One region of the Rothia sp. HSID18069 genome, then DNA from elsewhere that is predicted to be linked to it. Evidence: riboswitches for the same ligand, from Rfam matches in the RefSeq annotation. Region 1 holds a riboswitch; the other holds the start of a gene.
What was found. Region 1 has a riboswitch for thiamine pyrophosphate ahead of D8M41_RS00225 (ECF transporter S component). Riboswitches for the same ligand answer to the same signal wherever they lie in the genome.
Positions count from the first base shown of each region.

Region 2: it holds a riboswitch for thiamine pyrophosphate, as region 1 does, so the genes downstream of both, D8M41_RS04370 (bifunctional hydroxymethylpyrimidine kinase/phosphomethylpyrimidine kinase) here and D8M41_RS00225 (ECF transporter S component) in region 1, are expected to answer to the same signal.

Region 1 covers NZ_RBMG01000001.1:37,631-49,424, forward strand. Annotated here, with positions in the region: gene D8M41_RS00180 (thiazole synthase) at 1-390, opposite strand, end outside; gene thiS (sulfur carrier protein ThiS) at 396-593, opposite strand; gene thiO (glycine oxidase ThiO) at 653-1,708, opposite strand; gene D8M41_RS00195 (thiamine phosphate synthase) at 1,711-2,325, opposite strand; tRNA gene D8M41_RS00200 (tRNA-Gly) at 2,789-2,862, opposite strand; gene dcd (dCTP deaminase) at 3,062-3,661, shown strand; gene D8M41_RS00210 (hypothetical protein) at 3,705-5,069, shown strand; gene D8M41_RS00215 (MFS transporter) at 5,160-6,575, opposite strand; gene D8M41_RS00220 (DUF4235 domain-containing protein) at 6,727-6,966, opposite strand; TPP riboswitch at 7,206-7,305, shown strand; gene D8M41_RS00225 (ECF transporter S component) at 7,361-7,960, shown strand; gene D8M41_RS00230 (ABC transporter ATP-binding protein) at 7,991-9,622, shown strand; gene D8M41_RS00235 (energy-coupling factor transporter transmembrane component T family protein) at 9,619-10,419, shown strand; gene D8M41_RS00240 (hypothetical protein) at 10,426-10,899, shown strand; gene D8M41_RS00245 (alpha/beta fold hydrolase) at 11,044-11,790, shown strand.
Region 2 covers NZ_RBMG01000001.1:995,170-1,006,963, reverse strand. Annotated here, with positions in the region: gene D8M41_RS04380 (ABC transporter ATP-binding protein) at 1-354, shown strand, start outside; gene D8M41_RS04375 (ABC transporter ATP-binding protein) at 347-2,137, shown strand; TPP riboswitch at 2,229-2,352, shown strand; gene D8M41_RS04370 (bifunctional hydroxymethylpyrimidine kinase/phosphomethylpyrimidine kinase) at 2,450-4,093, shown strand; gene D8M41_RS04365 (DEAD/DEAH box helicase family protein) at 4,216-7,632, opposite strand; gene D8M41_RS04360 (DUF3644 domain-containing protein) at 8,380-9,414, opposite strand; gene D8M41_RS04355 (restriction endonuclease subunit S) at 9,425-10,579, opposite strand; gene D8M41_RS04350 (type I restriction-modification system subunit M) at 10,579-11,794, opposite strand, start outside.

The DNA.
Region 1 (11,794 bases):
CGGGTCATCAGAGGTGTACGCCATGACCGTGAAGCCTTCCGCCACCAGCGTTTCGCAGGCGGTCACGGTCTCGCACACATCCGGCAGCAGGGTGTCTTCGTCGCTAATCACCTCAACCTTAATCCACTTTGTCCCCAAGGCTTCGCGCGCGAGCCGGGCGGTGATAACGGTGTCGCGCGCGGTGCGGCACCCCGCCGTATTGGGTAGAGGCGCAATATTTAGCCTGGTCAGAAGCGGAAAAATAGGGGTACCCGAGGCGTGCCTGCGCATCGCGACCGTGGTCATCTCGGTGCCGGATGCGACCAGCGCCTTTTCGAGCAGGTCCATGCTGGTGGCGCCCCCGGAACCCATAATGAGCCGGGATGAGAACTCTTTCTCAGCAATAATCATGGCTTCTACCCGCCCTGAACTGCGGTCAGCGCATCGACCCTAGCGCCCTCGGGAACTTCGGTACTCGCCCACCGTGAACGCGGCACCACAGCACCATCGAGTGCGACAGCGACACCCTGATCGGTGCCCGCCTGCTGAAGAATCAGCGCCTCAAGATTCGGGGTAGAAATGTCTAATAGTTCGCCGTTATAGGTTATTTTCATGGGTTATTCCTCTCGTTGTTAGTGCACAAACTGGCGGTATGTACTAGCAAAATCGCGTATCAGCGCTCAAACCTCTTCGGCGAGCAGGGCGCGAACTCCGGCGGAATATCTCCGCCCAAGAACACCTCCGCACCGGCTTTCCCAGCGAGTGCTGCCAGTAAAATTCCGTGCCGAAAATACCCGTTTGAGATCAGCTGCCGCCGCCCAGTCGCCGTGGTACGGTCACCAAAGATTGGCAGGTCATCCGGGGTTCCGGGGCGCACCCCCACATTCGACTCGATAAGCTCGCATTCTTCCACCGCAGGAACCACCCGAATCGCATCTTTGAGCAGCTGATACACGCCGTCCACACTGGGGCGTGTGCGTGTGTCCTCGCGGCTTGTCGCACCGATACACACCTCACCGCCAGGCCGCGGAATCACATAAATGGGCCGACCATTCACGAACCCGCGCACCACATGCTCCACCAGCGGATGCGGTGTCTGCAAACGCAGAATATCACCGTAAACCGGCCGCAGCGGATACTGCCCCGCCGCACCCAAACCGGTGCACACAATATCCCCAAAATCCGGGTCAGTCACACGCTCACGCACAAACTCGACCCCGCGCGCCCTCAACGCCTTCACGAGAGCCTGCATAAACAGCCGAGGCGCCACCTGATGATCGCCCTCAATCAACGCCGCACCCGCCAAATCCGGGGCAAGCGCAGGTTCTAGGGCACGCGCCCGGCTCACGGGAATCGCCTCGGCACTGCGGTTGAGCGAACGGTAATACTCAGAAACATTGCGCAGATGCGCCGCATCCGCACGGTCACCCGCCACCACCAACGTGCCGGTCGTATCGTAGCCGGTGGGGGCGTCTGTTACCGCAGCGAGCCTGCGCATGAGCGAAGGGTACGCATTCGCGCTGGCAACCATGAGCGGGAAAAGCGCATCCTGCTGAAACTGCACTTCGGCAATAGGCGCGAGCATCCCACCCGCAAAATAGCTGGCACCCGTGCCGCACTCGCCGGGGGTTGGGTCATAGACGCACACCCGCTGGCCGCGTTCGGTAAGCTCAAAGGCGGTTACCAGCCCAATAACTCCGCCGCCCACCACGGTAATAGCCTCTGCCATGATTATGCCTGCAATTCCGGGTTTTCCACGAAGGCGCGTGCCATTGCAACCCCGGCAACCCCTGTTTCGCGAATGCTCGGGCAGTCTTGCGGCCAAATATCACCGATGGCGACCACCGGAACCTTCGAGAGCTCGGCAAGTTCACGCAGCCCTTCAACACCCAGCGGCGGGCGGTTTGAGGCTTTGGTCGGGGAGGGGCGGAACGGCCCGGCACCAATGTAGTCGATCAGGTGTGCAACGGTGTTGGCGCGCTCAACAAGCTCGCGGGTGCCGGTGGTGAGACCAATAATGGCGTGCTCACCCAGCAGACGGCGGGCATCGGCGACGGGCAGATCGTCTTGGCCGATATGCACCCCGTCGATGCGCACCCCGCGAGCGCGCAGGGCAAGGGCAACATCCACCCGGTCATCAATCAGTATCTTCTGGTGGGGGAGCGCGGTGCACGCAATCTCTTCGGCAAGGGCGTACAGGTCGCGGGCGCTGATGGGCTTGGAGCGCACCTGTATGCAGGTGGCGTGCCGTGCCCGCCGCACCGTTTCGACGGGGTTTTCGCCGGTGACTAGGTACAGTGAAAGGTCTAAAGGTGTGGTGGTTTTGGCGGTGCTGTTGGTTGTCATGGGACCACGATTCGACTGTGAAAGTAGTACTTCCTGCGTGCTCACGCGGGCGTTGCGGTGATTTTGCGACGACGCGGCACACGCAGATGTTTCTCATTCAGGCTAACACACAACCTTTATCGCGGTTCTTGGCGGCGTTTTTATTGCTCTGACACGCTGCCAAAACCACCTGCTCGCGGGTTAGTCAGGAAAATAAAAAAGCTCTGGTAAATACCAGAGCTTTTAAGAGCAGCTGACGGGCTGGAGGGTGCGGATTCCGAGCGAGCGAGGTACCAAATCCGCGCCTGGAAGCGATTCCCGTCTAAAATTGGGCACACGAAAACCCCTAACAGAAGCTAGGGGTTTATGAGAGCGGCTGACGGGCTGGAGGTAAAAAATCGTCCCTGATGGGGCGATTTTTTAGTGTAAGCGATTCCTGTAAGCCTAAAAAAGAGGTCTCCAGCCGTTAGGCTGGAGACACAAGTGGAGCGGCTGACGGGAATCGAACCCGCGTATCAGGCTTGGGAAGCGTGCGCTCTACCATTGAGCTACAGCCGCGTATCCGTAATGGACATATCTAGTGTAGCGTGTGTTTGGGTTTTTCGCATACCGGCCGGGTGCGTGCCTCATCACCCCGCCCGCTAGCACCCCGCCGCCGTGCTGTTCAGGATCGATGCGTGCGCAATTGTGCGGCACGCCCTAAAATTTGTGGCGCTTCGGTGCGCACGGGAGGGGATACACTAGGTATCCTTAGAGAGTGCTTATCTCAGACCGCGATATACGACAGGAAATTGCTGACGGGCGCATCGTGCTCGACCCGTTCGACGACTCGATGATTCAGCCAGCCAGTGTTGATGTGCGCATCGACCGTTTTTTCAGGCTGTTCGATAACCACAAGTACCCGTACATTGACCCGTCACAGCCGCAGGAAGACCTCACCCGCCTGGTTGAGGTTGCCCCCGATGAGCCTTTTATTCTGCACCCGGGTGAGTTTGTGCTCGGCTCCACCTACGAGCAGGTCACCCTCCCGGCCGATATCGCCGCCCGCCTGGAAGGTAAATCCTCCCTAGGCCGGCTGGGGCTGATGACTCACTCCACGGCCGGGTTCATCGACCCGGGCTTTTCGGGGCATGTGACCCTGGAACTGTCGAATATGGCGACTCTGCCGGTCATGCTGTGGCCGGGTTCTAAAGTGGGCCAGTTGTGCTTCTTCAGGCTCACGAGCGAGACTGAGCACCCTTACGGTTCGGGCGCTTACGGCAACCGCTACCAGGGTCAGCGCGGGCCCACGGCTTCGCGCAGCTATTTGAACTTTCACCGTACCGAGATTCCCGTTACTGAGAATCCCGCAGATTAGCCGGGGTTTATTGTCCTGATGGCTAAGAGAAAAGAGAATACTGTTGTTCCCTACAATGGTTGTGCGGCCCGCTGGCGCCCAACTGAAGGTGGTGTTTGGTCCCGGCGCTGACGAGCAGTTCGTGAGCAAGGTGGAGCAGATTTGGGCTACCCTCGACCCGGTGCTGTATGAGAGCGTTGAGGCGGCTATTGAGGCGACCCGCTCCGTGGCGCATATGCTCGTGGCGCATGATGGCAGCAGAAACCTGTTTGATGAGGTCCCGCAGCTGATGAACGGTTTCGAGACCATGCAGATGGTGAACGTCACCCGTGAGGCTGAGGCGCTGCAGTCCATGACATCCATGCTCACGGTCGCTATGATTCAGCAGCTGGTGGGTGGTTCTAAGGTGCTGCTGCATGCTGCCGCCATTGGTGACCCCGCCACGAAGCGTGCCATTACTTTGGTGGGGGCATCCGGCAGCGGTAAAACCACCGCCTCCCGCTACCTGGGGCAGCGTTTGGCGTACCTGACGGATGAGACCACCATTATTGAGCGCACCACCGGTGCCGTGGTGCCGTACCCGAAGCCGCTGTCGGTCATTGTTGCCCCCGACGAGCCGAAGGAGCAGCAGAACCCCGCCGAGCTGGGGCTGAACGTGGTTGCTGCGGATGATCACAGCTACCGTCTTGAGCGTGTGGTGATCATTGACCGCCGTGACGAGCCGACCTCCCCGCGTATTGAGCCGGTGCCGCTGGCGCAGGCGCTTATGACGATCTGTGAGCAGACCTCGGGGCTGATGTTCACCCGTGAGGGGCTGCGCAGCATCGCCGATGTGATTATTGAAAGCGGCGGTGCGTGGCGTCTGGTGTATTCGGAGGTGCAGCAGGCTGAGCCGCTGGTGTATCAGCTGCTTAGCGGTGAGGGGCTGCCGGAGCGTGAAGCCGAAGGGTACCAGACGTTTGAGCCCGCAGATGCCCTGCCGAACGTGTTCGCTAACGGTACTGTGACGGTGGCTCGTGCGCCCGGTAGTGAGGGGTACCTGGTGGGGGAGGAGACGTTCCTGCTGCACCGCGGTGAGGCCCTGAACGAGCTGTCGGGGTTCGCAGCCGAATGCTGGATCGCTGCTGAGCAGCAGATCTCTTCAGAGACGCACTATGAGCTGCTGTGCGAACTGTTTGAGGGTCTGCCGCGGGATGCGTACGATACGGTGATTACGCAGCTTTCTGAGGCGGGTATTGTGACGGTGCGCACGGTGGATGACCCGCTGTACACAGACCCTGAACCGGCTGAGCTGGATGCCGCCGACCCGGATGCGGCCGCCTCCGAAGAGGATGCTCCCGGTAGCGAAACCGCCGCAGAAGATACCGCAGAAGACGCCGATGGGACTCCCGCAGGGGACACCACTCAAAACGCGGAGGCCACCGAGTAGGCTGGTTCGCAGACTAACTAGGCACAAACGCACCGGCCGCATCACAGAGTTATTTTGTGATGCGGCCGGTGCGTTGCGGTATGCTGCCCCTTACCGCCGGTGGGCGGCCTTGTGCTCTTTCCTCTCCCGCTTCACCTGTTTCTTCTCCAGCCGGCGGGCTTTACGCTGCCGCAGCGCCTCCGGCGACTCCAGCGGCAGGAGCATGAGCAGCCCGGCCAGAATCACGATCATAATCCCCAAGATGCCCCACACCTGGGCGTTGAAAATCACCACGAAAACACCGAACAGCATGGGGGCTAAGAAGCTTGTGGCCCGCCCAGTTGTGGAGTACAAGCCGAACAGTTCACCTTCCGTACCCGGGTCGGCAATACGCGCCAGGAACGTGCGGGACGCCGACTGCGCCGGGCCCACAAACAGGCACAGCACCAGCGCGCACACCCAGAACGTGCCCGGGTACGGGAACAGCAGCAGCGGGGTGGCGGCCAGCAGAATACCCACCAGCGAGAACACAATAATTTTCTTCGGTCCCAGGTAGTCGTCCAGGTACCCGCCAAGGATCGCACCAATAGCGGCCACGGCGTTACCGGCAATACCGAAAATAATCACATCAGATGTGGTGAAACCGAACGTGCCCGCCGCCAGGATACCGCCGAACGTGAAAATGCCGGTCAGCCCGTCACGAAACACCGCGCTTGCCAGCAGAAAGTACAGGGTCTGCGGGGCGCTTTTCTGCAGCCGCACAATGGTGCGCCACAGCTCCCGGTACGAGGCGAACAGTCCACCCTGGCGGGCCGGGGAAAGCCGCGTAAAACCCCGTTCTAAGAACTTCAGCTCACGCACGGGCAGCACCTCCGGCAGGAACCGCTCCCGACGCCGCATCCGCACCAGCAGCGGCAGGCAGAACACCAGGCACCAGAACGCCGAGAACAGGGCGACCGCACGGATATTGAACGCATCGTCGGTGCTGAGCCGCAGCCCATTCGGTTCAAGCACGAACCCCCACAGCACCACACCCAGCGCCAGCACCCCGCCCAGGTACCCGGCCGACCAGCCAAGACCCGAGATTTTGCCGATATTATTCGGGGTTGAAACTCGTGGAAGCACAGCGTTGTAGTTCACGAATGCGAATTCACTGAACACGCTTGCCGCCGACACCAGGCTCACCCCCAGCCACAGGTACGCCGGGGAGGGCGCAACGAAAAAGCACAGTGCCGTCAACGCCACCAGCGAGAGCGTGTTCACACCCAACCAGAAGACGCCCTTACCCGTTTTATCGGCACGCTGGCCGGTGACCGGCGCCAACAGGGCGATGAAAAACCCCGCAATGGTCAGCCCCAGCGACAGCGCCGCAGAGGTGCCCTCCTTAGACCCGAAGTATGCGCTGGTGAGGTAGACCGTAAAAATGAAGGTGGTCATGATGGTGTCGAAACTTGACGATCCGACGTCCCAAAGCACCCATGAGGCCACCGAACGGCGGCTGGTGCTGTGGTCAGGTGTAGTAGCCATGTTCTTTGAAAAGCTGTCAGGCGGGCGCGACCGTGCGCATTCCGCGGGGATGTTTTGTGTGAAAAAGTGAAGGACACGCGGGCCGGTGCGGCGAACCCGCGCATCCCCTCAAAATACCCGCATCAGCGGGTGGTGTGCGGTACGGTACGCGCTACCGGGTGGGCAGGAAGCGACGCTGGGCGCGGGCAATACCAATGCTCACCAGCGTACCCACCACCGAGGTGAGCACCGCCCAAATAATAACGTTGCGCACGGTGTCTTCAGATTCGGGGGCGATAGTCGGCGGTTCATTGCCGGTAACACCCTTCCACACATAGCTCAAGCCCTTACCTACGAGAGCGGACGCGGCGAGGTTCACACCGGTGATGGCGATTTTGGCGACGGGGTTCATATAGTTTCTCCATTCGATAGAAATACCCTACCCTCTAGCGTATATGCTTTTACGCGGTTACGCGCACCCGGAGCGGATTTTTCAGGGTGTGATACCCGCCCCGCCACACCAAAAGCCACTTTCGGGCAGCTTCACGCCTATTACCCGCTATTCCTTGGGCAGAACACGGTCTTTGAGCGGGATTCACCAAAGCCTTCACCTGTATGTAGAATATGTATGGACCCCGGGTGGTACCCGGGCATTAACGACAGGGGAGCGCCCTACGGCGCTGAGAGTGCTACGCAGACCCTCGAACCTGATCCGGTTAGTACCGGTGTAGGGAGTCGACTATTCTCGATAACCCCGCCCACATACACGGGGCGAGGCTGTCCCCCTTCCAACGACGGGAGGAAAAATGTCACATAAATCTCGCCTCACATGGCGTGTGAACGAAATCGTGATCGTATCGGTCGTGGCGGTAGCCTGCGCCGTAGTGTTCTGGGTGTGGGATATTGGGGTGAGCCCGGCCGCTAAAACCATTTTCGCGGCCGTCCCCGAATACCAGCCCCTCATTGGCGGCGCCTGGCTGCTCGCCGGGGTGCTCGGCGGGTACCTGATCCGCAAACCCGGTGCCGCACTGTACTGCGAGGTGGTGGCCGCCTTCATTTCCGTGCTCCTGACCGGGGGCGCTTTCAGCGGTGAGATTCTGCTGGCGGGCCTCATCCAGGGTGTGGGTGCCGAAATCGCCTTTGCCGTGTTCGCATACCGGCGCTGGAACCTGCCGGTGGCGGTATTCGCCGGTGCGCTTGCGGGGCTGTTCATGGGCGGCAACGAAATCCTCATCTACTACCCGGATATGGACCCCACCAAAGCCGCAATCTACATCGTGTGCTCCGTGCTCTCGGGGCTGGTAATGTCCGGTATCGGCTCGTGGGCGCTCACTAAGGCGCTCGCGAAAACCGGTGTGCTCGCCTCCCTCGCCTCGGGGGCGCAAGCCCGCACCGTGCAGGCGTAACACCTCACTATTGCAGGAGAAAGGCACACCGTGAACACCACCACCGTGGGGCAGCACCGCACCGCAGAACCAGCAGGCTCAGCGGGGGCACGCATCGAACTGGACGGGTTCGGGTGGCACCACCCCGGCCGTGAAAAACCCGCGTTTTCGGGGATTACCCTGAGCATCGAACCCGGCCAGAAAGTGCTGCTGCTGGGGCCCTCCGGCGCCGGGAAATCCACCCTGCTGCACGCCCTAGCGGGGGTTATTCACGATGATGACGGGCACAGCCAGCTCGGTACCGCACGCATCGACGGGCACACACCCGCCGATGCGCGCGGAATAGTGGGGCTCATGCAGCAAGACCCGGAGTCGTCGGTGGTGCTGGCCCGCGTGGGCGACGATGTGGCCTTCGGCCCCGAAAACCTGTGCATTCCGCGCGAAGAAATCTGGGAGCGCGTCAGCCAAGCCCTGAGCGCCGTGAACCTGGAGCACCTGAGCCTGGACCACCCCACCAGCGCCCTCTCCGGCGGGCAGAAACAGCGCCTGGGGCTTGCCGGGATCCTGGCGATGCACCCGCGCGCCATCCTGCTGGATGAACCCACCGCCAACCTCGACCCGCAGGGGGTGCAGCAGGTGCGTGAGGCCGTGGTGCGGGCGGCCGCGCACACCGGGGCTACCCTCATCGTGGTGGAGCACCGGGTGAGCGTGTGGGCGCAGCACATGGACCGCGTGATCGTGCTCGGCTCCGGCGGAGGCATCACCCACGACGGCCCGCCCGAGCAGGTGCTTGATGAGGCCCGCGAAACCCTCATCGCCGACGGCGTGTGGGTGCCCGGCTACGTACCCGAAACACCCGGCACCCCAACGGCGCCAAAAGCCGAGCTGCTCTCCGCCGAAAACCTTGCTATCACGCGGGAATACCCCACCAAAAAACAGCTGCGTGCCCGCCGTAAACAGCTCAAAACCATGCCGGATGCCGCACCCGTGCGCATCAGCATGCCCACCCTGCGCGGCGGGGTGAACCTGAGCATCAGGCAGGGGGAGCACCTGAGTATCCTGGGCCCAAACGGTGTAGGAAAATCAACGCTTGCCCTCACCCTGGCCGGGCTGCTCTACGCCGCCGACGGCACCCTGTGTGCGCATCCGGCGCTGCAAAACCTCGCCCACGAGGCGCACCCCGCCAGCTGGGATGTGCCCTCATGGAACCCGGCGCAGCTGCTTGGGCGAATCGGGTACGTGTTTCAGGAACCCGAGTACCAGTTCGTGCGCGGCACCGTGCGTGAGGAGCTGCAGCTGGGCCCGCGCCGCCTAGCCGCTTTACGCCGTGAGCCCGTGGATGAGGGCGCGCTTGCTGCCGCCACCGAGTCCCTGGCTGAGCGGCTGCGCCTTAGCGGGCTGCTGGGTGCTAACCCGTTCACTCTTTCCGGTGGGGAGAAACGCCGCCTGTCGGTGGCCTCGGCGCTGGCGACCGCGCCCCGCGTGCTCATCCTGGATGAGCCCACGTTCGGGCAGGACGCCCACACTTGGGGTGAGCTGGTGCGCATTATTCGCGGGCTGCTGGCCGAAGGGACGGCGGTGCTGTCTATCACCCACGATATGGAGTTCACGGCTGCCCTGGGCGGGCGGAGCATCACCCTTGATGCGCCCGCCCGGGATGCTCAGGAAGGAAACCGCGCATGAACACGGACTTTTTCGGGCCAAGCGCCGAACGGAACAGCTGGTTTGGCGGGCTGAACGCGGGGGTGAAATGCGTGGTCACCGTGGTGCTTATCCTGGCGGCGATCCTCATTAAAGACCCGGTGAGCGCCACCGTCATGCTCGTCCTCGAACTGGTGGGGTTCACGGTGGTGGGTTTCCGCCCGGTCAACCTACTGGCCCGCGCCTGGCCCATCCTGGTGGCGGTGGCCAGCACCGGCTGGAGTGTGGCGATCCTGGTGAATAAGACCGGCCCCGTGATCCTCGACTTCGGGGTGAATAGTATTACGCAGGGTTCGCTGGCTGCCGCCGTCTCAATGATGCTCCGCTCCCTGGCGATGGTGCTGCCCACGTTCGCGTTCGTGCTCTCAACCGACCCCACAGACCTGGGGGATTCGCTGGCGCAGACCTTCCGGCTCCCGGCACGGTTTGTGCTGGCCGCGCTGGCGGCGCTGCGCCTGGTGGGAATCCTATTTGGGGAGTGGAACACGCTGGGGCAGGCGCGGCGTGCCCGCGGGCTGGGCGCGGGGCAGGGCCCGTGGGGGCGGCTGCGCACCGGTGCGGGGCAGATGTTCGCGCTGATGGTGCAGGCTATTAGGCGCGGCTCACGCCTGGCGGTCACCATGGAGGCACGCGGGTTCGGTGCGGGGGCGCGGTCGTGGGCGCGTGTGCCCGCCTATTCACGTCGGGATGCGTACCTGGTGGTGGCCTCAGTGGTGATTGTTGCGCTCGCGTATGGGGTGTCGTGGTGGCTGGGCGCCCTGCAGTTCCTGTGGGGGTAGCGGGCATTGAGCGCACTTGGTGGATGGAGGGCGGATTACCGCATGGATGTGTATGCTGCTGGCTTTACGGATATGCAGGTAACAGCTGCCGGCGAGACAGGGGAGTATTTTCTGCACGGCATCTTTAAACATATGCCGTTCTCCATCCAGCTGAGCCACCCTGCCGACTATCACGATGCTGATTTTGCGTTTGTCGCCCACACCATGAACCGTGCATCTGCGTACCGGCAGGACGCCGAACTATTTCTACAGAGCATCCTGGCTGAAAACCCGGGCGCATTAGGGGTCTCTGAGGGGGATCGTGCACCCGACGGGCCGCTTCTTTCGCTGCCGGAATTTATGTTCTATGAGGGCCGCAGCTGGTCTATTGTTTTTAGGGAAAGCCCGCTGCCTATTGCCGAGCCGTACGGCATACTCATTAACTTTTGTGATAGCAACATTATTGGTTTTGAGGATATATCCGGCGCAGAAGAAATATGACATGCTATTAGTAAGTCAGTTGAATGAAAACGCGGGACGTACCGACCACCGGCAGCAAGGGCGGAACCCTAGATTCAGGTGCCGGGCTGGCCGGGCAGGGGACGCGACCTTACAGACCGCACCCTCAGCCTTTAGGAGAAACACATGCCCACCACGCATTATCGAGACGCTGATTTGTTCTACCGTCTAAGCGGTGAGCCTGAAAACCCGGCCATGCTGCTTCTGCACGGTGGGTTCGGGTCAGCAGAGGATTTCGCTGCTATCCTGCCTGAGCTGCAGCAGCACTTTTTTGTGGTTGAAACCGACGCACGCGGGCATGGGCGTTCCACCCGCGGCACGGCTGAACTCACCTACGCGCAGCTTGCTGAAGACACGCGTCATATTGTGCAGGTTACCGGGCTGCAAGAATACCACGTTTTTGGTTTCAGCGATGGCGGCACGGCGGCTTACCGGCTAGCGGCTGAGGATACACGGGTCCGCTCGGTAGTGACTGTTGGTGCGTCGTGGAGTGGTGTACAGGATGCCTCCGTACGGGAGATGTTTGAGAACCTGTCGCCCGCACTTTTCCGTGAGCGCATGGCTGACAGGGTCGCATCCTACGAGAGGCTGAATCCGCGCCCTCACCTTGAGACACTTGTAGACGATCTGCGTCACCGGTGGCTGGACACCACGGAGACAGGGTACCTGAACGAGCATGTTTCCGCGATTAAGGTGCCTGTGCTGGCCGCGCGTGGGGAGAACGATTTTCTGTTTTCTCTACAAGAGCTGGCGGAACTGCGTGAGCACCTGCCCGAGGCGCACCTGATGAATGTGCCGTTCGCCAGCCATGAGGCTATCAGTGAGCAGCCCGGCATCATATGGGCTGCCATGAAAACAATGTACGGACTATAAACAG
Region 2 (11,794 bases), 960 kb from region 1:
GACGACTACTATGCTGCCCGCATCACCAGTGAAGGGGCTAACCTCTCGGGCGGGCAGCGCCAACGTTTAGCACTAGCCCGTGCTCTCGCCCAAGACGCCCAGATTCTCGTACTCACCGAACCCCTCAACTCAGTTGATGAGCCCAGCCAACGCTACATCTACGACCATTTAGAGCAGCACGTGGGCCAACCGGGGCTGCTCGAAAAAATAGCAAAAATATACATCGTCTCAACCACCGCCGAAGTGGTGCGCCGTATTGAACGCGACGGGTACGTGGTTGTAGAAGACGATGGCACCATCAAACCTTCAAGCACCACCGACAAACCCAAGAAACAGGAGGTGAACCGTGGCTAAACTACCCACCGAACCGCCCGAAGCAGTAGCCCGCATGATGGGCGCATATATTATCCACCACAAGGGCAGGGCAGCTTTCACCTTCTGCATATACCTATTCGCCAGTGTGATGGGCGCGGTCGTGCCCCTGCAGATCGGGGCTGTAGTCGATGAGGTGGTCGCTGGGAAATACACGGAATACCCGTGGAAGCCGCTAATGATTATTTTCGCGGCAACCTTTGCGGAGGCAATACTAATCTGCATCGCCATGTACAGTGCATCCCGGCTAGGTGCGCTCGTCACCCGAGAAGCCAGCATCGACACTATTGACGCCGCCCTTGACCTTGACGCGCGCACCGTCGAAGAATCCGGCAGTGGCGATCTGCTCACCCGCGTAACCGACGATCTCTCCTCGGCCTCCAACGCGGTCAGCTTCGATCTACTCGAAATCCTGTTCGTGGTGCTCTACTTTGTTGTTTCAATGGCCTCACTCGCAACACTGAGCATACCCATGAGCCTTATTTTCCTTCCCATGATTGTGGGGCTCGCGGTGCTCATGCGCCACTACCTGCCGCGTATGGCGCAGAAAAACCAGGTCGTGCAAGAAAACACGAGTGAACTCAATAGTGTGCTCACCGAAAACGTGCGCGGTGCCGCCACCATCCGTGAACTCGGGGTGCACTCAAGCCGTGAGAAAGTCTTCGATGACGGGAACAGGCACCGGTTCGAGGCGACCCTCCAAATGCAGCGCCTACGCCAAAGGTTCTACGTACTTGATGCCCTCAACGCCTGGTTTCCCACCATTGTGTGCCTGCTGTGGGGCAGCTTCTGCGTCATGCAAGGCTGGGCCAGTTGGGGTGCGGTGGCCACCGCCTCCATTATGGTGTTTAGCCTGCGCGTTATGGCAGATATTCTGGGGCATCACACTAACAATATTCGTCTGATGCTGGTGAACATGGGGCGCGTCTTCGGCGTGGTCAACCTGGCGAAAGCACAACGCGAAAAACGCACCGCAGAACGCAACGCAGCCCGCGAGAAGCTGCGCTCCAACCCGAATGAGGCGCCCGTCGATACGCACCTTATTGAACGAGCCGAAGCCGCCGGGCACTTCTCGCACGCCATCGAATGCCGTGGGGTGTCGTACGGGTACTCCTCCCAGGCGTTTGTGCTGGAAAACATTAACGTCACCATCTCACGCGGGGAGTGCCTGGCGTTGGTGGGCCGCTCCGGGTCAGGAAAAACCACCCTGGCACGGCTGATCGGCGGCTCGCTCACCGCACGAGAGGGCACCATCAGGGTGCTCGGCAAGCCCGTAGGGAACGGTGATTTCCCCACTGATGCGCATGTGGATGGCCGTCCCCGTCTGCTTGTATGCACCCAAGAGGCCCACATCTTTTTCGGTACGGTCGCCGATAATTTCACCGCCGTAGCCCCAGAAGCCACCGAGCAGCAGATCGGCCACACCCTAGATGCGGTGGGTGCCCGCTGGTGGCGCACCCTCCCTAAGGGGTTGAACACGCAGATCAGCGGCGGCGATTTTGAGCTGACCCGTGACCAGGTGCAGCAGCTGGCGCTGGCACGCATCGTACTGGCAAACCCGCACGCGGTGATCCTTGATGAATCGACCACGCAGCTTGAGCTGGTGGATGCGACCGAATCTTTACGCGCGGTCTTAGCTGACCGTGCCGTACTGATTATTTCCCATGATGCGCGTATCGCCTCCCTCGCTGACCGTGCTGTGCTGCTGGAGGATGGGAAAATCACTGCCGAAGGCACCCCAACCGAGATTTTTGAGCTGACCTAGCGGCGCGACCAAACAATAAGGCCCACATATACCCTGCGCCCATATATTACGGTGCACCTGCGGCACCCCAGTAGTGGGTGTGTTAGAGTGAAGAAGCGATATGGGGTGCCCCGAACCCACCGGTATACACGATATGATGCCGTGGCGCGGGCTGAGAAATACCCATTGAACCTGCTCTAGTTAGAACTAGCGAAGGGATATCGAACCATGGCAGAGCAGCCTTAAATCTTATTTCTCAAACACCGAACAACCATTCTTTTATACTGTGGTGCGCCAGCAGCGATGCCGTGCCGCCCCAAGGAGACTATAGCTATGACGCTACTAGACACATCGATACCTCGTGTGCTTTCCATTGCCGGAACCGACCCCACAGGCGGTGCTGGAATCCAGGCTGACCTCAAATCTATTGCCGCAAGCGGCGGTTACGGTATGTGCGCCACAACCGCGCTTGTCGCACAGAACACACAGGGGGTTCGCAGCATTTTTGCTCCACCTACCAAATTTTTAGAGGAACAGCTCGCGACAGTTTTCGACGATGTGACTGTGGATGCCGTTAAAATCGGTATGCTCGGCGATGTCGAAACCATCACCACCGTCAAGACCTGGCTTGCAGAACATCCGGTACCAGTGGTGGTACTTGACCCGGTGATGGTTGCCTCCAGCGGTGACCGCCTGATTAGTCAAGACGCCGAGCAGGCACTGCGTGAATTGGTGGCGCAGGCAGATGTTATCACCCCGAATATCGCCGAACTCGCGGTGCTCTGTGAGAGCAACCCTGCCCAGACTTTGGAGGAGGCTCACAACCAGGCAGCCCAGCTTGCCGGGAGCACCGGCACGATCGTGATTGTTAAGGGCGGCCATTTGACGGGGGAGGACGCCGGAAACTCGGCTGTTTTCCCTGATGGAACTCATACACATGTGGCTGTTGCCCGCATTCAAACGAAGAACACCCACGGCACAGGGTGCTCGCTCTCATCAAGTCTTGCTACCCGCCTTGGACTTGCCCTTGTGAACGGCAATAATGAACTGAACGCGCGAGTACTCACGAATGCGCTGGCATGGAGCACCCGGTGGCTCAACGAAGCTATTATCGCGGGTGAGGCACTGCACGTGGGCAACGGGCAGGGCCACGGGCCGGTTGATCATCAGACACGCGCTCGCCGTTTGGAGCGTGCAGCCGATACGAAACCGTGGGAACACTTGTATGCTGCTGAAGAGCTTACAGGTGAGAACCCCAAAAACTTGGTGAAACCCGCGCAGCAGAAACCCCCAGAGCCGAAGGTAACTCCGGCGGGCCCGTGGACCGCCGCCCTGTGGGAAGCCACCGGTGATATTTGGCGAGACATTCTCGATTTGCCGTTTATTCGCGGGCTGGGCGACGGCACGCTTGACGAGGATTTATTCGGCTTCTACCTTGACCAGGATGCGCAGTATCTTGCCCAGTATTCTCGCGCCTTAGCTACTCTTTCGGCACGTGCCAGCTCATCGCAGGGACAGGTGCATTGGGCGGCGGGCGCTCAGGCGGCGATTGTTGAGGAATCGCTTCTGCACGATGAATGGTTGGCGGCGCATCCTGCTATTCCCGCGGAGCAGGGCGGTATTCGGCGCGGTGCACCTTCGGCAGTGACAATGGGGTACACGAACTTTTTACGTGCTACTGCCGCTGGCGAGGATTATGTGGTGGGCGCAGCTGCGGCGCTTCCATGCTACTGGCTGTACCTTGAGATCGGTTACCGGCTCTTGGGGAAAACCCACGAGGAACACCCGTATAATGCCTGGATTTCGGTGTATGGCGGCGAAGAGTTCGCTGCAGATGTGCGCCGCTGCGTGGCGGTTGTTGAGGAAGCATTCGAGCAGGCTTCCCCCAGTCAGCGTGTTGCTGCTGCCCAAGCGTATATGAGCGCATGTCTGTACGAGCGTGACTTCTTCGACCAAGCACACCGGGCGTTACGGTAATAGCTGAACCCCTGCAATACACCCGAAGAACATAAACATGTTGCCCACCCGGATTCTGCAGACCGGGTGGGCAACATGTTTATGTGAATAAAACCATGTATTTAAGCGGATTACATGTATTTTTATGTATTTTGAGGTATGCCCTGGTTGAGAGCTTGCACAGTTGCTGCAACATCTCCTAGCCACGTGTAATCTAGCTGGCGGGTATCCACATAGGGTTCCCCAAAGATTGAGGCAGGCTCAACGGTACCATGCTTAACAAGTGCATCTGTCAGCATGGTGACGAGGCGTATTTGTTCTTCCGTTGCATCTTCTTGGATAAAAACTTTGAGGTGTTCTTGAACTGCTTCAAGGCTCATTCCCATTATTGACCGCAGGAATAGCCCAAGGTTCGGGTGGGATTCATGCATCGTAAGAATGTCAGTAACTGTGAACTCACCGGATGCCACGAACGCGGCGTCTAGTTCTTGTTCGTCTTCTTCGGTGAGGGCATATCCGTCCCGAGCTTTTTGCACCACAGCCATGCCCATAAGTGTCCGCATACGGTGAGCTATTTTTGCTTCGAATTCTGTGGGATCCACAGTGCCGGTGGTATTAGTCTGAATCTGGGCTTCTACACTTTCGAATGTGGTGTCAGCAAAATCTGTGTAGAACACTTTTCGCTCGTGCTTAGGCAGCAGGTGAATAATGCCGCGTACGTCTTCACGGATAGCTTCAAGGCGCGCGAGGGACACTTGCTCGTTCCATGCCTCTGAGAGCACATAGTCAAGGTGCGCTTTCTGCTTTTCAATGGCGGGAACCCTGTCAATCAATTCGGTGAGCGCCACCGCAATATCGCGGATACGCTCTAGACGTTTAGCGGCCGCAGCACTATTTCCTTCGACCAGATCTAACTGTAGAGTACGTACCGTGAGGTCGAAAGTGCGTGCTTCAGGGCTACCATCACCAATGTTGCCGCCGAGCTCTGCAAGGGAGAGCACATGTGCCTGACTCTGCGCATCCAGCTTAGTTGACCACACGTTTTCACTACTGAGGGCCTGAACAGCGGTAAGGTGTTTACGAACGAACGGACTTTCAGTATTTAACGAGCAGACAAACCCGCGCAACTGCTGTACCACTGCGGACCGTAGCACCTGGTAGTCGGCTTCTGCCACCTGACTATTCCCGGGGGAGTCGAGAGCGGTTAATAACGCCAGCGTGGTTTCGAGGGTGCGGGCCGCCTGCGATTTTTGGATGGTTCCTTCGGTGGTGGCAAGCTCATTGTTGAAGAACTCAATGTTTCGGCAGCAGTCGAATACCAGGAAGTCTTGCTTATGTGCGCCGGGCCCGAATATATCGGGGCATAGGCGAGTTCCACGCCCGATCATCTGCCAGTATTTGGCGTACGAACGCACTGCTTTGAAGAACACTAGGTTCAATACCTCGGGCACATCGACACCGGTGTCTAGCATGTCTACGCTAATGGCTACCTGTGGCATTTTCTGCGGGTCTGAGAAATCATCAATTAGTGCCTGTGCACGTTCAGTGCTGTGCGTGATTACGCGCGCGAATGATCCTCCGTAGTGTGGGTAGAGTGCATCAAACCGGGCTTTTAGGTATTGGGCGTGGTTCTGGTTGTGAGCAAAAATAATCGTTTTGCCCAGTTTATTACCGTTTTCAACCCGGTGTCCGCGTGTCATGAGCTCGTTAATCACATGGTCTACGGTTTGCTGATTGAACAGGTAGGTGTTAAGTAGCTGGGGCTCAATGTGGGTGGGTTTTTCGTCTGTTTCTTCGTCCCAGTCGATGAGATCCCATTTTTCTTTTTCCTCATCGGTGAGGGAGTCGTAGCGGATCCCTTCGGTGAGGAACTCGGTACCTAGGTTAATACCTCGTGGCGGCACCAGGTACCCTTCAGCCACGGCGGTTTCGAGCGGGTAATGGTCGGTTGGTTCGCCTTTATTCAGCTCGAATAGGGCGTAAGTATCCCTGTCTACTTCATCTTTGGGGGTGGCGGTGAGTCCAACCACGAGTGAGTCGAAGTATTCGAAGATTTGCCGGTATTTGGCGTAGACAGAGCGGTGTGCCTCGTCCACAATAATTAGGTCAAAGAACCCGGGCGAAAATTTACGCTGGTCAATGAGGGACATGATAGTTGGGTAGGTGCACCCATACACGCGCCCACTGGCGTTTTTATCAGTGAGCAGGTTGACCACGCTCAGCTCGGTTTTGAATTGTCCACGGAATGCGTTCACTGCCTGGGTGACTAGGTAAATACGGTCAGCTAAAAATAGCGTGTTTTTAACCCACCCGGCATCTGAGAGCATTTTGACGATTGCCATGGAAGTGCGGGTTTTACCAGTTCCGGTTGCCATGACCAGCAGAGCACGACGGCGGTTTTCTTCATCAAAGGCGTTACCGACAGCTCTAACAGCACGAATCTGGTAGGGGCGGTCAACAAGGGCTTCGCTGATGGGAGCGTTTTTGAGGGACTTGGCGTTGCGGCGCGCGTGCATGCGCTCCAGGTCGTCGCGGGTGGGGAACGCCAGGATAGCACGCGGTGGGTAGCCGGGTTTGCCATTGGGGTTGTGCTCCCATTTGTCCCAGAGGGTGTGGTCTGCGCCGTTGGTGGTGATAATGACGGGGTACACCCCGTACTGAGCGTACAGGCCACGCGCATAGAGTTCGGCCTGGTATTGCCCTTCGCTCGGGTCTCGTTTAGTGCGTTTTGCTTCGATGACCGCCAACGGTTTACCGTCAACGCCCCAGAGCACATAGTCTGCGCTTCCTGTCCCGAGCGTGCCGTCTTTGCGGATGGGGATGTTGGGTACGGGCACTTCTCGCAGGTTTTTAGCGGCGATATCCCACCCTGCGACTTCAAGCTCATAGTCGATGAGTGCGGCGCGGGTTTGTGCCTCGTCGTAGTCACGGATGTCTGTGGAGGCGGTGCCCGTGAAGGTGTGTTTGAGCCGTTCTTCGAGCTGGGCTAGGCGTTCTTGTAGGGCCTTGTTCTCTGTGTCTTTTTGGGCGAGTTGAGCCTGATGGGTTTTGCGGGTTTCTTCAAGTTCTTCAGCGAGCTGGATGAGCTCTTTTGACGTTTTAGGTTTAGGCGCGGTGCCTTGTATGTGCGGCACCTTGGCGAGGTCGAATACGGTGCGGGGGTCAATGTTTATTTCGTGGGGGCAGTGGTAGCGCACCGCCCAGATGAGTAGATGGTGCAGATCTAGTACGGCTTGGGCGGCGGCCTGTGGGGTGATGCGTTTGCCGTGTGCGGCGTCGTTGCCGATTCGGCGGATTAGGTGCATCTTAGTGGTGAGAGCCGGTACGGTGATGAGACGCAAGAACTCGGGGTTGCGTAATCTGTCGTTGAGGGTTGCATCGACCTTACCGTAGGGTAGTGGGATACTACGTACCCGGTACAGATAGTCGATGAGCTGTTCTAGGGTGATGCGCGAGTAGATTGCGGCCATAGGCGCATCAATGCGCAGGGCGCTTTCTGCTTTGAGAGCGTTCTGGTGCACCTCTGGGATGCTGATAGTGAGGAAATCAAAGTTGCTCATCGGTGTGCATACCTCGCGTGCGGTGAGTTGATGATACGCTTCAAGTGTACAACCCTCAGGATGCTGATAAGTTTATTCTTGTCACCGACATTGAAGCTGGTATTACCTGATCAAGGGTTGTTACCTAGAGACTAGAGAGTCCTACCTTGGAGCAAACTAGATGGAAGTACCTTCTGATCTCAAAAAATGAGAACTTGCTGGAAACCGTAGTGGATTATGCTGTAGTGTGTAGAGTACAGAGGCCAACTCGTGATGGACAAAAGCTGGGTTCCCGAATGGGAGTAAGGCTGGTGCTGAGAATTTCCTTTGCTCCTGGGGTTGGTCTCTGTAAAATATTTAGGGAGAGTTGTATTTCGGGCATCTTGCCCCTCGCATGTGTGACGAAAAAACAGCTATCTACTCTGTAAGAACATATAGTGGTGAAAGAAAGAACCAAACACCAATCACACACAAAAACCATTAGTTTCTCACCATAGATCTGGGCTCACCATCATCCAAGTTATGTTTATTTAGCGGGAAATACCGCTGGCTTGGGTCTAACTCACTAAATTATTTGTGTCTTTGAACGGGACACCATTAACACTCACCGATCGTCGGTGTCACAACCCGGATAGGTTCCTGGATCTGAAGGATATGTTGGCGGATAAAGGCGATAATGGGCCAGTTCTAGTCAGCCCGGTATGAACCTCGCCGACTCTGCGAGGGAGGCCTCTAATAATGGATAACTCTCATAACCTTCAAGGATTACTAAATTTTTTCCTTAAGTTTTTCAATAAGGATATCTAAGTTTGGTTCATTTGTAACTATCTCTACGGCGCAGTCAACAGCTTTTTGTGAGTAATAGTACCTTGAATTTTCTAAAGGTCTTGATTCATCATAAGAAAACTCTTGATTATTTTTCATATCATGAAATTGGATAATTAATTGCCAGTGGTAACTGTTAAATCTACTGCCATGTCGATCCTTATAGACTAAAGATACACCATCTTTTGCAAGTTTATTATTTATGGCATCTATTGCCCTATTGTGCGTGTAAGGAAATTTATTGCGTGGGTGTACAACTTGATTTATTTTTTGGATTTTGCTATTTGAAGATCCGTCGATGGATACAGATATATCCGCCTGAGATTTTTTCTTCGTTATATAAAAATTTGTATTTAGTGATTGAGAATATTTTGCATTTCCTTCTGTGTTTTTCTCATAAAATGAGTTTATAGAATTATTTCTATTGATTATTTTCTCAACTGTTTCAGGGGGATATTTAACTCTGATTTCCTCCTCATTAAAATCCTGGCGTGGGGCAGATATAAGTAAAAAGTTGTCAGGAAGAAAATCTGATGTCCGCTCCTGGTGTAGTGTAAATAGCAAATTTGAATAATTATTCACGCATGCCTGAATTAATGATCCGTATATAAGTTCATACTCTTCAACGATAAAATGTGTGTTTGTATTTCTAAGGTCGATAATTTGATTTAGATTTTGAACGATTGGATCTTTTAAGTTTGAGAAAGAAAATCTAACGCATTGTTCGAGTGAAATAGTTCTATTTGGGTTATCTGTATAGAATATTTTCTTTCCATCATGTTTCTTTATTAAGTGGGATTTGAGCATAAGTTCCCATGCGTTGCAGAGAAAAATGGAACATGCTTCTGAGCGGTATTTAATTGTTGGTTTATTCATAAGCTCAATGGAAAGAAGAAATGCTTCTTTGGATTTTTCTAATAACCTTTTTGCGAGTTCTTTATCGTTTTCAGAATGAATTGCATATTTATTTTCTGGCATATTCGACTCCTTAATGGGTGAAGAGATTGGATTGCAGGAAGGAAAAAATATCTTGAGAGACTTTTAGATGTGCTCGGACTAAAGCTTTTTCAGATTCAACAGAATCAATTTTCTTAATGAGTTCATACTGTATCTTCAGGTCAGGTACAGGAATCATAAGATCACTTCCATATTGTTTGGCGTTGATATTGGGTTGAGCAACTGCTTTCTGTGCCCTTTTTACCCATGAATCATACTCAGAAGTTTGTGTATATCTATACACAAACTCCGGTATAGCTATTGAAGGATCTGGGTGATATTTAATGAGATAACCTGCATATACATAGTTGTTAGAATTATCTCTGTGAATGTAGGTCTTCCCAACCGTTGCACCTGAACGCGCGAATAGAAGGTCACCAGAGTTTACAAAGTATTTCTCCCAATCTGAAAAGGTACCTGAAGGCGATTTTGGTTTTTTAGAAAGCGAACCGTCGCTTAAGATATCTGTTATCCGGATGTAACGGGGTAAATCTACCTTGTAATCCTGACTTGGTACATTGGCACCATATCGACCTTTTGCTCCACAGATTTGGTCCAGAGTCATGTAAGTAAAATCTGTACTAGAAATAGTTTCTTGAAAAATAGCTATTGCGAGCTCGTCGAGGGCGGCGAGCTGGCGTTCACGTGCCTCTTGGATCGATTTTGCCTTATCTAGAATAGAAACAATACGCTTTTGCTCTTCTAACGGAGGAAGTGAAATTGAGATTTCTAGAAATTTATTTTCTCGCACACGGTTCTGCCCCGAAGAGCCAGAACTTGCTCGTTCTAAGGTCGGACCAAAATTGTTTGAAGTTAGTAGTTGAATAAGATACTTAGGTATAACCTGGGTTTCATCTACGTCAAAAAGTGGAAATTCGTTAGTTACAACTACGCCTTCAAGATCATGAGGAATTAACGCTATAGCTCCTTTGCGTGCCCAGATACGAGACAATACAAGTTGCCCCGTATGTCCGATGTACCCTGTAAAAGCTTTGGGGACCTTGCCATCTCCAATTTCACGTTGCAGAGCTCCTTTCCCATAAAGCCTAACTGAAATGAGTTTAGCTTGTAGAGGATCTTCCACAAAAATTTTTTCTTTACGCTGGGTAAGTACATCCCCCAGCTTCACCATACGTACGTTGTTCACTAGCTCAATAGCTCCTTTAGCTCTGCCATAGAAACACGAATCTGTTCATCCAGCTCCTCTAGCTCGGTAATAATTTCGGCGGGGGAGCGATACTCCACCTCTTCGTACTGTATCTCCTTGTACCGATTCAGCGACAGGTCATAACCTTGCTCCGCAATCTCGCTTTTCGGCACGCAGAATGACTGCTCGGTGCGGGCACGCTCACGCTCAGCCTTAGCCGTCTGCTTATTGTCCCCATGTAGTGCAGTCCACCGCTCCAAAACATCAGGAAGGTCATTTGCTTTTACTGGTGCACGCTTATCATCCAGGCTAAACCCGTCAGCCTGCACATCATAAAACCACACATCATCCGTGCCGCCCGAATTCGTTTTTGTGAAAAACAAAATCGCCGTAGAGACACCCGCATACGGCTTAAACACGCCCGACGGCAGGCTCACCACCGCATCCAGCTTCTGATCCTCAACCAGCATCTTCCGCAGCTTCTTATGCGCCGTCGACGAGCCAAACAGCACACCATCCGGCACAATCACCGCCGCCCGGCCACCCGGCTTAAGCAACCGCAAAAACAGCGCCAAAAACAACAACTCCGTCTTCTTCGTCTTCACCGTAGACTGCAAATCACGGGCCGTCTGCTCATAATCCAGAGACCCTGTAAACGGAGGATTAGCCAAAATCAACGAATACTTCTCAGACTCACCCGCCGCCCCTTCGGACAGCGAATCCCGGTACTCCACCAGCGGGTTCTTCACCCCGTGCATCAGCAGATTCATACTCGCAATACGCAGCATCGTCGAATCGAAATCAAAACCATGGAACATGTCACGGTGGTAGTGGTGTAACACCGCCGCATCCGTCAACTCCTGAGCAGAATGCTTACGCACATACTCATTTGCTGCCACCAAGAACCCAGCCGTACCACATGCCGGGTCACAAATCGTATCAGCCGCTGCAGGGGCCACCATATCAACCATCAGGTGAATAATATGGCGGGGCGTACGAAACTGCCCATTCGTCCCAGAGGCAGCAATCTTCGAAAGCATATACTCATAAATATCGCCATTCGTATCCCGATCATCCATCGGAATAGCAGAAAGCGGATCAACCACCTTCGCCAACAGCGCCGGGGTAGGAATCGTAAAACGAGCCTCGCGCATATGCTGGGTGTAGCTCGAAGACTCACCACCAAGGCGGGCCCCCAACCCCTTAATAAACGGG